Regions from separate parts of the Amycolatopsis sp. NPDC004378 genome, predicted to be linked through region 2. Evidence: riboswitches for the same ligand, from Rfam matches in the RefSeq annotation. Region 2 holds a riboswitch; the other holds the start of a gene.

Region 1 (6,710 bases), on a different contig from region 2:
GCACTGCCCGAGACGTCCACGACGACCGCGGGCATCTCCCCCGCCGGCGCCTCGATGTGCTCGACCGGCAACTCGGCGCCGGTCACCTCGCGCACGGCCTCGACCATCTCCAGCACGGACACCGAGCGGCCCGCGCCGACGATCGCGCGGCCGGTGTGGCCGCTGTCGAAGGCCGTCAGGATCGCCCGGACGACGTCGTCGACGTGGACGAGGTCGCGGCGCTGCCGGCCGTCGCCGTAGATCTTGATGCCGCCGCCGGTGAGCGCCGCGCGCATCATGCGCGGCACGAAACTGTCCTTGTGGGACATTCCCGGGCCGTAGACGTTGGTGAACCGCAAGGCACACGTCGTCATGCCGTACGCGCCGGCGTACCCCGAGAGCAGCATCTCGCACGCCGCTTTCGTGGCGCCGTAGGGCGTCAGCGGCCGGAGCGGCAGGTCCGGGGTGATCGTCGCGGTGCCGACGTTGCCGATCACCGCGTTGGTCGAGGCGAGCAGGAACTTCGGCACCTCGCGGCGGCGCGCGAGCTCCAGCAGCTCCTGGGTGACCAGGACGTTGTCCGCGAAGGTGTCCTCGGGCAGCTCGACCGACTTCAGCACCGACGTCAGCGCGGCGAGGTGCACGATCCCGGCGGTCCCGGCCGTCACGGCCTCTTCGCGCACGGCGGCGTCACGGAGGTCGCCGGTCACCACGCGGACGCCGTCGAGGTCTTCGGGGAACGGGACCCGGTCCACGACGGTGACCGGGACGCCCCGGTCGCGGAAGGCGCGCACGGCGGCCCGGCCGATGAAGCCGCTGCCGCCGGTCACGACCACGGACGTCCGGTCAGGACCGTGCGCACTCGCCATGGCCGCCAACCTACCTCCCGAACCTGTGTGCCCTCCGTGGGCCCGCGTCGCGCGGTCGTCAGGCGAAGGCTTCCGGGGGCGGGCAGGAGCAGACCAGGGTGCGGTCGCCCGCGGCCCCGTCGATGCGGCGGACCGGGGGCCAGCTCTTCGCCGCCGCCGGGCCGGCCGGGAAGACCGCGGTCTCGCGGCTGTAGGGGCGATCCCACTCGCCCGCGACGCAGCGCGCGGTGTGCGGGGCGTGTCGCAGCGGCGAGTCCTCCAGGGGCCACTCCCCCGACGCCACCCGGTCGATCTCCGCGCGGATCGCGATCATCGCCTCGCAGAAGCGGTCCAGCTCGGCGAGGTCCTCGCTCTCGGTCGGCTCCACCATCAGCGTGCCCGCGACCGGGAACGACATCGTCGGCGCGTGCAGGCCGTAGTCCGCCAGCCGCTTCGCGACGTCGTCGACCGTGACGCCGGTGGCCTTCGTCAGCGGCCTCAGGTCGAGGATGCACTCGTGCGCGACGAGCCCGTCGTGGCCCGCGTACAGCACCGGGTAGTGCTCGCCGAGCCGTCGCGCGACGTAGTTGGCGTTCGCGACCGCGACCAGCGTCGCGCGGCGCAGGCCGTCCGCCCCCATCATCCGGACGTACGCCCACGAGATCGGGAGGATCGACGCGCTCCCCCACGGCGCCGCGCTGACCGGGCCGACGCCCGTCTCCGGGCCGGCGGCCGGCTGCAGCGGGTGGTTCGGCAGGAACGGCGCCAGGTGCGCGCGAACGCCGATCGGCCCGACGCCGGGACCACCGCCGCCGTGCGGGATGCAGAAGGTCTTGTGCAGGTTGAGGTGCGAGACGTCCGCGCCGAAGCGCCCGTACTGCGCGACGCCGATCAAGGCGTTGAGGTTGGCGCCGTCGACGTACACCTGGCCGCCCGCGTCGTGCACCAGCTCGCACACCTCGCCGACGGTGTCCTCGTAGACCCCGTGCGTCGACGGGTAGGTGATCATGATCGCGGCCAGGCCGGCCCGGTGCTCGTCCACAGTGGACCGCAGGTGGGCGAGGTCGATGTTCCCGGCGTCGTCGCAGCGGACGACGACCACCCGCATACCCGCCATCACGGCGCTGGCCGCGTTCGTGCCGTGCGCGCTGGCCGGGATCAGGCAGACGTCGCGGTCGCCTTCGCCGCGTGCGCGGTGGTAGGCGCGGATCGCCAGCAGCCCGGCGAACTCGCCCTGGCTGCCGGCGTTGGGCTGCACGGAAACCGTGTCGTAGCCGGTGATCCGGGAGAGCCAGGCGGTCAGGTCCGCGACGATCGTCAGCAGTCCGGCGGCGTCTTCGGCGAGCGCGAACGGGTGGAGTCCGGCGAACTCCGGCCAGGTGACCGGTTCCATCTCGGCGGTGGCGTTGAGCTTCATCGTGCACGAGCCCAGCGGGATCATGCTGCGGTCGAGCGCGACGTCCTTGTCCGACAGCCGCCGGAGGTACCGCAGCAGCGCGGTTTCCGAGCGGTGGGCGTGGAACACCGGGTGCGTCAGGAAGTCGCTCGTGCGCCGCAGCGGCGCCGGGAGCGCGTCCGCGGTGTCCGCGTCGAGGCCGTCCACATCGGACACCGAGACGCCGAACGCCTTCCAGACCAGCGAAAGGCGTTCCCGCGTGGTCGTCTCGTCGCAGGCGGCGCCGACGTGGTCGTCGTCGACGCGGCGCAGGTTGACGCCGAGGTCGCGAGCCGTCTCGACGACCAGGTCCGCGCGGCCGGGCACCGCCGCGACGACCGTGTCGAAGAACTCGCCGTGCACGACGTCGACGCCGCCCTCGCAGAGCCCGGCGGCCAGCACGGTCGCCATCCGGTGGGCCCGCAGGGCGATCCCGCGCAGGCCGTCGGGCCCGTGGTACACCGCGTACATCGACGCCATCACGGCCGGCAGGACCTGCGCGGTGCAGATGTTCGAGGTGGCCTTCTCGCGGCGGATGTGCTGCTCGCGGGTCTGCAACGCGAGCCGGTACGCGGGGGCGCCGTCGGCGTCCTTCGAGACGCCGACCAGCCGGCCCGGCAGCTGCCGTTCGAGCCCCTTGCGGACCGCGAGGTAGGCCGCGTGCGGGCCGCCGAAGCCGAGCGGGACGCCGAACCGCTGGGTGGACCCGACGGCGACGTCGGCACCCAGCTCTCCCGGCGGCCGCACCAGGGTCAAGGCGAGCGGGTCGGCCGCGACGACCACCGCGGCGCCGTGCTTCTTGGCGTCGGCGATCGTCAGGTCGAGTTCGCGCACCGCACCGGACGCGCCGGGGTAGGACAGCAGCACGCCGAAGAAGTCGCCGCCGAGCCCGAGTCCGGTGAGCCCTTGGGACAGGTCTTCGACGACCAGCTCGATGCCCAGCGGTTCGGCCCGTGTGCGGAGGACGGCGAGGGTCTGCGGCAGGGTGTCCTCGTCGACGACGAACCGGCTGGAGGCCGACTTGCCGGCGCGGCGCACCAGGGTCATCGCCTCGGCGGCCGCGGTGGCCTCGTCGAGCAGGGACGCGTTGGCGACGGGCAGCCCGGTCAGGTCGGCGACCATGGTCTGGAAGTTGAGCAGGGCCTCGAGGCGACCCTGGGAGATTTCCGGCTGGTAGGGCGTGTAGGCCGTGTACCAGGCCGGGTTCTCGAGGACGTTCCGCCGGATGACGGGCGGCGTCACGGTGTCGTGGTAGCCGAGCCCGATCATCTGGGCCATCGGCCGGTTCCGCGCGGCCAGCTCCCGCAGTTCGGCGAGCGCCTGGGCCTCGGTGGCGGCGGGCGGCAGTTCCAAAGCCGCCGACGAGGAGCGCAACGACGAAGGAACGGCGCGCTCGGCGAGTTCGTCGAGGGAGGCGACGCCGATGACGTCGAGGATCCGGCGGAGTTCGCCCGGCCCGGGCCCGATGTGCCGCTCGGCGAAGGGGATTCCCTGTTCCAGCGAGGCGAGTGACGGGTTCACGGGGGCCTCCTGGGGACGGCGGGGCTGGGCCGGGACCGCGATGTCCTGGCCCTCCCCACTCTGTCCGTACCCCGGAGGGCGCCTGAGAGTTTCGCCCGAGGTTGAGCCGGGCTTGCACCGTCGGCGGGGCCATCAGGCTGTGTCCTGACGACCCGCTTTCCAGAGGCGTCTCATCCGCGCGGTCCAGGGTGCCTGAGAGGTTCCGGGGAGGACTTGCTCCTTCGGCGCCGAGCTCAAGGTGTGGCTCGGACTCTCCCGCGCGGATTCGTCGACCGCACGGGGAACCTTACTCCGTCCGCCGCAGCGGTGATCACCCGGTCTTGCGGGCGTTGCGGCGCTGGGTCAGCTCGTCCGGCTCGTGCGTCTCGACGACGCCGCCGTCGGCCCGTTCGGCCGGGAACTCGTGGATCGTCCCGCTGATCTCCTGCATGGCGCCGCTGACCGCGATGCCGAACACGCCCTGGCCGCCCTGGAGCAGATCGACGATCTCCTCCGGCGACGTGCACTCGTAGACCGTGGTGCCGTCGGAGAACAGCGTCACCCGGGCCAGGTCGCGGACCCCGCGCACGCGCAGGTGGTCGACGGCGACCCGGATGTTCTGCAGCGAGACCCCGGTGTCCAGCAGCCGCTTGACGACCTTGAGGACCAGGATGTCCTTGAACGAGTACAGCCGCTGCGAGCCGGAGCCGTGTGCGGTGCGGATGCTGGGTGCGACCAGCTTCGTCCGGGCCCAGTAGTCGAGCTGGCGGTAGGTGATGCCCGCGATCTGGCACGCCGCCGGGCCGCGGTAGCCCACCAGCTCGTCCGGCAGCGAGTTGTCGGGGAACAGCTCACCCTGCTCGCCACTCGCGACCTCAACAGGCTGCTTCTCGGAACCAGCCTCGACCACGCAAGCCTCCCCTCGCCCGACCTGACGGCCGGCGAATGACAGCCGGAAAGTCCCAGGAGCGGGACCGACCGGAGATCAACCACCACGGTCCGGCCCCAGACCGTCGAATCACACCGTGGCGATTTACCTCCTTCGACGGTAAGCGCCCGGACAGTGCCGGTCAACGCGACGCGCGGCAAGCCTCAACGGACGGATGAGCCTTTGCGCCGTTCACCGTACCCCGGACGCGGTGGTTCAAACCTCTTGACCGCTTTTACTCAGCCGAGTAACTTTTTACTCATGCAAGTAAACACCGACCTCATGGCGGACCTGGGGCTCAGCGTCACGGAGGCGGCCCGCCGGGCGCAGATCGTCGGGGCGACCATCGGCGTCCTGTCCGACCTCGGCTACCGCAAGACGACGTTCGCCAAGATCAAGGAGCGCGCCGGGCTCAGCAGCACCCGGCTCATCTCCTACCACTTCACGAACAAGGCCGGCCTGATGCAGGCCGTGCTCAGCACGGTCGTCGAGACGAAGAACGAGTTCCTCGCCTCACGGACCGGCGGCGGGCTCGACCCGGCGGACCGGCCCGGCTACCTGCGGGCGCACATCGAGACGTCGATCGCCTTCCTGCGCGCCTACCCGGAGTGCGTCAAGGTGCTCTCGGAGCTGTCGGCCAACGCGGACGACGCCGAGGGCTGGTCGATGACGAAGGTCCTGGTCGACGACATGCGGGTGCACGGGCTCGCGCGCCAGCTCAAGCAGGGTCAGGCCGAGGGCGTGTTCGGCGGGTTCACGCCCGAGGTGATGGCGATGTCGATCGCGCAGGCCATCGACGGGGTGGCCGCGGCGTACGCGGCCGACCCGTCGCTGGACCTGGAGAAGTACGAGCGCGAGGTCGCGGACACGTTCGTCAAAGCGACGGCGCCGTGAGGGCGCGGTCGAGGCGCTCTTCGATGCGGGCCTTCGGGAAGGCGCCGACGATCGTCTCGACCGGCTCGCCGCCCGAGAAGAGGATCATCGTGGGCAGGGACATGACCTGGTAGGACCGGGTCGTCTCCGGGTTCTCGTCGGCGTTGATCTTCCGGACGGTGAGCTCCCCGGCCCGCTCGGCCGCGAGCTGGGCGAGGACCGGGCCGACCATCCGGCACGGCCCGCACCAGGTGGCCCAGAACTCGACCAGCACGGGCACGTCGCTGCCGAGCACTTCGGGGAACGTCGAGTCGGTGACTGCGACGACTTCGGACATGGCGGGCTCCTTCACGGACGCGGGGAATCGGGGACGACGCACGGATCGGGCGCCTGCCGGGCGAGGGCGCCGGCGAGCTTCGCGGCCAGCTCGGCGCGGATGCCGCCGAGCCGGGCGAGGAGCGCGTCGGCTTCTTCGAGCTTGCGCCGGTAGACCTCGATGGAGCTCTCGCAGGCGTCGCCGGTCTCGTGGCCACTGCGCAGGCATTCGACGAAGGGCCGGGTCTCGTCGAGGGTCAGACCGATCGTCTGCAGGGTCTGGATCTCCTTGACCAGCTGCAGGTCGTCCTCGTCGTACTCGCGGTAGCCGTTCGCCGAGCGCCGGGCCGCGAGGAGGCCCTGGGCCTCGTAAAACCGCAGCGCACGGGTGGTGACACCCGTGCGCTGCGCAAGCTCTCCGATCCGCATACCCCGACGCTAGACGTTGACGTCCACGTCAAGGCAAGTGAATCCCGCTACCGCGGGAGGGTCATGGGGTCCGGGGGCGTGCCCCCGGACGCACTCGCCCGCGGGATCAGGTGTCCGCACCCCGGAAGTCCTCGGGCGAAACCGAGTCGAGGAACTCGCGGAACTTCTCGACCTCGTCCTCCTGCTCGTCCGGGATGATCAGGCCGGCCTCTTCCAGCACCGCGTCCACCGCGTGGATCGGGACGCCGATCCGCAGGGCCAGGGCGACCGAGTCGCTCGGCCGGGCGGACACGCGGATGTCGCCGTCGAAGACGAGCTCCGCGAAGAACGTGCCTTCCTTCAGGTCGGTGATGACGACCTGCTCCAGCTCGCGGCCGAGTGCTCCGATGACCTCTTTCAGCAG
Region 2 (6,710 bases):
GCGGGACGTCGGCCTTGGACCGCTCCTCGAGAGCGGCGCGGCCGACGAAGTCGCCCGGCTTCTCGAACTTGACCACGCGGCCGAGCCCGGCTTCGAACGGGCTCTGGTCGAGGGTGAGTTCGTTGCCGTACAACGGCATCCCGGCTTCCAGCCGCAGCGTGTCGCGGCAGGCCAGGCCGGCCGGGACCAGGCCGTGGCCCTCGCCCGCCTCGGTCAGGATGCGCCAGACCGCCGGCGCCTCGTCCGCGGGCACGAACAGCTCGAAGCCGTCCTCGCCGGTGTAGCCGGTGCGGGCGAGCAGGACGTCGTGGCCCTTCACGACAGCGGGGACGCTCGCGTAGTACTTGAGCGCGGCCAGGTCGGCGTCGGTCACCGCGCCGAGGATCGCCGCGGCGTTCGGGCCCTGGACGGCGATCAGCGCGGTGGTTTCGGACTTGTCGTCCACGACGGCGTCGAAGCCCGCGACCCGCTCGGCCAGGGCGTCCGCGACGACCTGCGCGTTGCCCGCGTTCGCGACGACCAGGTAGTGCTCGTCGGCGAGCCGGTAGACGACCAGGTCGTCCAGGACCCCGCCGGAAGCGTCGCAGATCATCGTGTACCGCGCGCGGCCCGGCTTGACCCCGGTCAGGTTGCCGACCAGCGCGAAGTCCAGGACGTCGGCCGCCTGCTTGCCGGTGACGTGGATCTCGGCCATGTGCGAGAGGTCGAACAGCCCGGCCGCCTCGCGGACGGCCTTGTGCTCGGCCAGCTCGCTGGCGTAGCGAACCGGCATGGACCAGCCGGCGAAGTCGGTGAACAGCGCACCGAGTCCCTTGTGGACTCCGTGCAGGGAGGTTTCCTTCGACACTGTCAGCCTTCGTAAGCGTTGAGGGGCGGGCAGGAGCAGACGAGGTTGCGGTCGCCGCGGGCGCCGTCGATGCGGCGGACCGGCGGCCAGTACTTGTTCTTGCGCGACACCCCGGCCGGGTACACGGCCAGCTCGCGGCTGTAGGGCTTGTCCCACTCCCCGACCAGCGTCTCCGCGGTGTGCGGGGCTCCCCGCAGCGGCGAGTCCTCCGCACTCCACTTGCCGGAAGCGACCTCGTCGATCTCGGCGCGGATGGCGATCATCGCGGCGATGAACCGGTCGATCTCGCCGAGGTCCTCGGACTCGGTCGGCTCGACCATCAGCGTGCCCGCGACCGGGAACGACATGGTCGGCGCGTGGAAGCCGTAGTCGATGAGCCGCTTCGCGACGTCGTCGACCGTCACGCCGGTTTCCTTGGTGAGCTGGCGCAGGTCGAGGATGCACTCGTGCGCGACCAGGCCGTCCTGGCCGGTGTAGAGCACGGGGTAGTGCGGGGCCAGGCGCGAGGCGACGTAGTTCGCGGCCAGCACGGCGACCTTCGTCGCGGCGGTCAGGCCGGGCGCGCCCATCATCCGGACGTAGGCCCAGGAGATCGGCAGGATCGACGCCGAGCCGTACGGCGCGCCGCTGATCGGGCCGACGCCGGTCCCGGGGCCGGCGGCGTCGAGCAGCGGGTGGTTCGGCAGGTACGGCGCGAGGTGCGCGCGCACCGCGACCGGGCCGACGCCCGGGCCGCCACCGCCGTGCGGGATGCAGAACGTCTTGTGCAGGTTCAGGTGCGAGACGTCGCCGCCGAACTCGCCCGGCTTGGCCAGGCCCAGCAGGGCGTTGAGGTTCGCGCCGTCGACGTACACCTGGCCGCCGCCGTCGTGGACGATCTTGGCCAGCTCGTCGATCGAGTGCTCGTAGACACCGTGCGTGGACGGGTACGTGACCATGATCGCGGCGAGGGTGTCGCGGTGGGTGTCCACCTTGGACCGCAGGTCGGCCAGGTCGACGTTGCCTTCGTCGGTGCACTTGACGACGACCACGCGCATCCCGGCGAGCACCGCGGACGCGGCGTTGGTGCCGTGCGCCGACGACGGGATCAGGCAGACGTCGCGGGCCTCGCTGCCGTTCGCGCGGTGGTACGCGCGGATGGCGAGGAGCCCGGCCAGCTCGCCCTGGCTGCCCGCGTTCGGCTGCAGCGACACCTTGTCGTAGCCGGTGACCTCGGCCAGCCAGCCCGCGAGCTGCTCGACGAGGACGTGGTAGCCCTCGGCGTCCTCGGCCGGGGCGAACGGGTGGATGCCGGCGAACTCGCGCCAGCTGATCGGCTCCATCTCGGTGGTGGCGTTGAGCTTCATCGTGCAGGAGCCGAGCGGGATCATGCCGCGGTCGAGCGCGTAGTCGAGGTCGGACAGCTTGCGCAGGTAGCGCAGCATCGCCGTCTCGGAGCGGTGGGTGCCGAAGACCTCGTGGCCCATGAAGCCGCTCTCGCGGGCCAGGCCGTTCGGCAGCGCGACGCTGTCCTGGGTCTCTTCCTCGACGCCGAACGCGCGCAGGACCTTCGCCGTGATCGCGGGGGTGCTGACCTCGTCGAACGCGACGCGGACGTGGTCGGCGTCGACGTGGCCGAGGTTGATCCCGGCCTCGCGGGCGGCCGCGTGGACCTCGGCGGCCTGACCCGGGACGCGCGCGACGACGGTGTCGAAGAACGACTCGTGGACGACCTCGACGCCGGTCTTGCGCAGCGCCTCGGCGAAGCCCGCGGCGAGGCCGTGGACGCGCTGGGCGATCTGCTTCAGGCCGTCCGGGCCGTGGTAGACCGCGTACATCGCGGCCAGGACGGCCGGGAGCACCTGCGCCGTGCAGATGTTGGAGGTCGCCTTCTCGCGGCGGATGTGCTGCTCACGGGTCTGCAGCGCCAGCCGGTAAGCCGGGTTGCCGTCGGCGTCGACCGAGACGCCGACCAGGCGCCCGGGCAGCGAGCGCTCGAGCCCGGCGCGGACGGACATGTACCCGGCGTGCGGGCCGCCGTAGCCGAGCGGGACGCCGAAGCGCTGGGTCGACCCGGCGGCAACGTCGGCGCCGAACTCGCCGGGCGAGGTGATGAGCGTCAGCGCGAGGAGGTCGGCGGCGACGGTGAACAGCGCGCCCGCGGCCTTCGCCGACTCGGAAATCGCGTGGTAGAAGCCGCGGCCGCGCAGCACGCCGGACGCGCCGGGGTACTGGACGACGACGCCGAAGAACTCGTCCGGCAGGCCGGTGAGCAGGTCGCGGACCTCGACCTCGATGCCGAGGGCCTCGACGCGGGTCCGGACGACCGCGATGGTCTGCGGCAGGCACTCGGCGTCGAGGACGACCTTGTTCGACTTCGACTTGGACGCGCGGCGCATCAGCGTGACGGCCTCGGCGACGGCGGTCGACTCGTCCAGCAGCGAGGCGTTGGCGGTGGCCAGGCCGGTCAGGTCGGCGACCATCGTCTGGAAGTTGAGGAGGGCTTCGAGCCGGCCCTGGGAGATCTCCGGCTGGTAGGGCGTGTACGCCGTGTACCAGGCCGGGTTCTCGAGGACGTTGCGGCGGATCACGCCCGGGGTGACGGTGTCGGAGTAGCCGAGGCCGATCATCTGCGTCATCGGCCGGTTGCGCGCGGCGAGGGCGCGCAGCTCCGCGGTGGCGTCCTCTTCGGACGCGGCGGGCGGAAGGGTGAGTTCCTTCGTCGCGCGGATGGCGCTCGGCACGGCGGCGCCGACGAGGGCGTCCAGGCTGCCGTAGCCGCACTCGGCCAGCATCTTCGCGCGTTCGGCCTCGGACGGGCCGATGTGGCGGGCGTCGAACTGCGTTGAAGTGATGGGGAGCTCCTCGGGCCGGGCACACAGCGGTGCGCTGGGAACTCCCCCTCTGTCATGGCACCTGAGAGTTTCACCGTGGGAGACACGGCTTTCACCTTGGGTGAGGCGCGGGTGCGCCTGCTTTCCAGAGTGGCCTCGCGCGAAGCGGTAACAGGTACCTGAGAGATTCTGGGGAGTTTGCTCCTTCGGTGCCCCACTGACGTCGTGAGGACTCTCCCGCCCCGGCTCTACGGCCCGATCTGCAGTTGTGGCGGTTACGGTACCCGGCCCGTTCGAGGTCCGTCTACTTCACCCGGGCAACGCCACATCAGTTTTCGAGCGCGGCTCGACGCACGACGCTCCCGGCCAGCGCGGGCGGCCGCCGCACCCGCCCCGAGGGCAGGACCAGGCGTTTCAGCGGCCCGCCCAGCGGCACCGGCGGGTGCCCGGCGCCGAGCAGCACCTGCTCGACGATCTGCTCGGCGAGCCACGCGACCGAGTCGTTGAGCCGGTCGAGCGAGGGGTGGTCGCCGTCGAAGACGTCCTCGTCGGCGAGCGTCACCTCGAAGTACTCGCAGCCCGGCGGCACCGAGATCGCGTCCTCGATCGCCTTCGCGCCCTCCTCGGGGTCGGAAAACCCGGCTTCGAGCAGCGGCTCGCGGTAAATCCGCGCTGCCCGCTCGCGCATGCGGGGGCCGTAGCGGACGACGACCGGAAGCCGGCCGGTCAGGTCGGGCACGGCCAAGCCGTGCAGCAGCATGATCGGCGGCACCGAGTGCACCAGCTGCGGCGCGGGCCCGGCCAGCTCGCGGGCGGTGATCCGGACGCGGTCGGCCATCGCGTCCGGGAGGCCGAAGTAGCGGAAGTCGACGTTGCCGAACCCGAGGCCGTCGGCGACCAGGGACGCGAGCAGCTCGCCGTAGCCCCAGATCGGCGACAGCACCACCACGGGCGGCGCGGAGACCACCGGCGACGGCGCAGGTGGGCGCGTCGCCTCCTGCTCGGGCACCTGGATCACCAGCCGCGGCGGCTCGTGCCAGTCGTGCACCTCGGCGACCCGCCAGTACAGCCCGAGCGGCCGCCACAGCTCGCCGAGGATGTCGTGCTCGAGGATCCGCCGCACCTCGGCGTCGTCGTGCGGGAAGTCCCGCGGCGGCACGATCCCGACGTAGTGGTGGTAGGTGACGCGGACCTCGTCCCCGCGGGTGGCGGACCGGATCCGAATCTCCCAGTCGACCGGCGACGCGGCGATGGCGTTGGCCACCTGGGTGCCGGGCGAGGAGTAGACGAGCGCGGTGGCCTGCCGCAGGAACTGCCCGGCCCGGTCGATGCCCTCCCGAAGGGCTTTCGCGGCGTGCGCGACGTGCACCGGACTCGCGAGGGAGTCGGGCAGCACCCCGGCAACGCGCAGGAGGTCGGCCTCGCCGAGCCCGGTGACTTCGGCGAGCTGAGCCCAGTGATCGAAAACGGTCACCTTCGGCGCGTGCCGGTGCTCGATCCAGCTGCGCAGCGTCGACGTCGGAACGCCGATCCGCCGGGCGGCCTCGTCGAGGGAGAGGCCTTTCGCGCGGATGCCCGTCCGGACCGCTTCCGCCCACTCGTCGGCGCGCCAGTGCGTCACCTCACAAAGCTAACGCAGCTCCTGGCTCGTAACGATCGAGCAGCCGACGCAACACCGGCCCCCGATGGCGCGACACCAGTGCCGTCCGCGGAAGGAGACCGGCCATGACGACGGAACCCCGCGCCCCCCGACGCCGACCCGTGGTCGCCGGTCTCGCGCTCGTAAGTGTCGCCGCGGTGGTCGTCATCGCGGTGTCGATCGCACTGGCCGTGGACCGGAGCTCCGGTCCCGCCAGGAGCGAGCCGGACTACGAAGCGGTGGTCCGCGACACGGTGTCGATCATCTTTCCCGGCACCGTGGCCTCGGCGGACCAGGTGCAGGAGCTCCTGCCCAGCTCGAAGCGGTCCACGGACATCGCGTGCGACAACCTCGCCCACATGCCGCGAAGCGAGGTCGTCGGGTACACCGCCGTATCGGTGGGCGACAGGGCGAAGGCCGACATGCTGGTCGCGTCGATGGAGCGGAACGTCTGCTCTCGCAAATAGGCCCGCACGAAGCTGACGAAACCCGCTAGCTTTGCGCAGGGACGAATCGCCCATTCGGCGTCGACGCTGGTGAGCATGACCACCACCATCATCGCCCTGACGCTCATCGTCGGCGTGCTCACCTTCGCCGCCGGCGCCTTTCTCGCCTCGGAGATCGCCGTTCGCGTGCTGCGGCGGCGCGAACGGCTCGTCTCCGAGGAGCGCAAGAAGCTCAACGCCGCCTGGACCTACCTCCGGGAGGTGTACGGCGTCAAGAAACCGACCAAGCGTTAGATCGGGGTGACGTAGGCGCCCGAGATGCCGCCGTCGACCAGGAACTGCGACGCCGTGATGAAGCTGGCGTCGTCGCTCGCCAGGAACGCCACCGCCGCCGCGATCTCCTCCGGCTCGGCGAAGCGACCCACCGGCACGTGCACCAGGCGCCGCGCGGCGCGTTCCGGGTCCTTCGCGAACAGCTCCTTCAGCAGCGGCGTGTTGACCGGGCCCGGGCACAGTGCGTTGACGCGGATGTTCTCCCGCGCGAACTGCACGCCCAGCTCGCGGCTCATCGCCAGCACGCCGCCCTTGGACGCCGTGTACGAAATCTGCGACGTCGCCGCGCCCATCACCGCGACGAACGACGCCGTGTTGATGATCGAGCCGCGGCCCTGGCGCTGCATGTGCGGCAGGACGGCCTTGCAGCAGTGGTACACCGACGTCAGGTTGACGCGCTGGACCTTCTCCCACGCCTCGATGCCGGTGGTCAGGATCGAGTCGTCCTCGGGCGGTGAGATCCCCGCGTTGTTGAACGCGACGTCGACCGAGCCGAACTGCTCCACCGTGCTGTGGAACAGGTTCTCGACCTGCTCGGCGTCGGTGACGTCGGTCTGGATGAACGCGCCGCCGACCTCGTCGGCCGCGGCCTTGCCCGAATCCGGCGTCAGATCGCCGATGACGACCTTCGC

Evidence for each region. A riboswitch is a leader RNA that binds a small molecule or an ion and turns the genes downstream of it on or off. The one in region 2 is predicted to bind glycine.
Region 1: another riboswitch for glycine. It lies ahead of gcvP (aminomethyl-transferring glycine dehydrogenase); the one in region 2 lies ahead of gcvP (aminomethyl-transferring glycine dehydrogenase).

What each region holds. Positions count from the first base shown of each region.
Region 1 covers NZ_JBSGDR010000003.1:235,019-241,728, reverse strand. Annotated here, with positions in the region: gene ACWEN0_RS12725 (NAD-dependent epimerase/dehydratase family protein) at 1-848, opposite strand, end outside; gene gcvP (aminomethyl-transferring glycine dehydrogenase) at 907-3,783, opposite strand; glycine riboswitch at 3,953-4,051, opposite strand; gene ACWEN0_RS12715 (MerR family transcriptional regulator) at 4,094-4,672, opposite strand; gene ACWEN0_RS12710 (TetR/AcrR family transcriptional regulator) at 4,952-5,584, shown strand; gene trxA (thioredoxin) at 5,565-5,900, opposite strand; gene ACWEN0_RS12700 (MerR family transcriptional regulator) at 5,912-6,307, opposite strand; gene ACWEN0_RS12695 (bifunctional nuclease family protein) at 6,414-6,710, opposite strand, start outside.
Region 2 covers NZ_JBSGDR010000005.1:340,569-347,278, forward strand. Annotated here, with positions in the region: gene gcvT (glycine cleavage system aminomethyltransferase GcvT) at 1-847, opposite strand, end outside; gene gcvP (aminomethyl-transferring glycine dehydrogenase) at 850-3,681, opposite strand; glycine riboswitch at 3,721-3,819, opposite strand; gene ACWEN0_RS19215 (helix-turn-helix domain-containing protein) at 3,989-5,281, opposite strand; gene ACWEN0_RS19220 (hypothetical protein) at 5,386-5,766, shown strand; gene ACWEN0_RS19225 (hypothetical protein) at 5,842-6,039, shown strand; gene ACWEN0_RS19230 (3-oxoacyl-ACP reductase) at 6,036-6,710, opposite strand, start outside.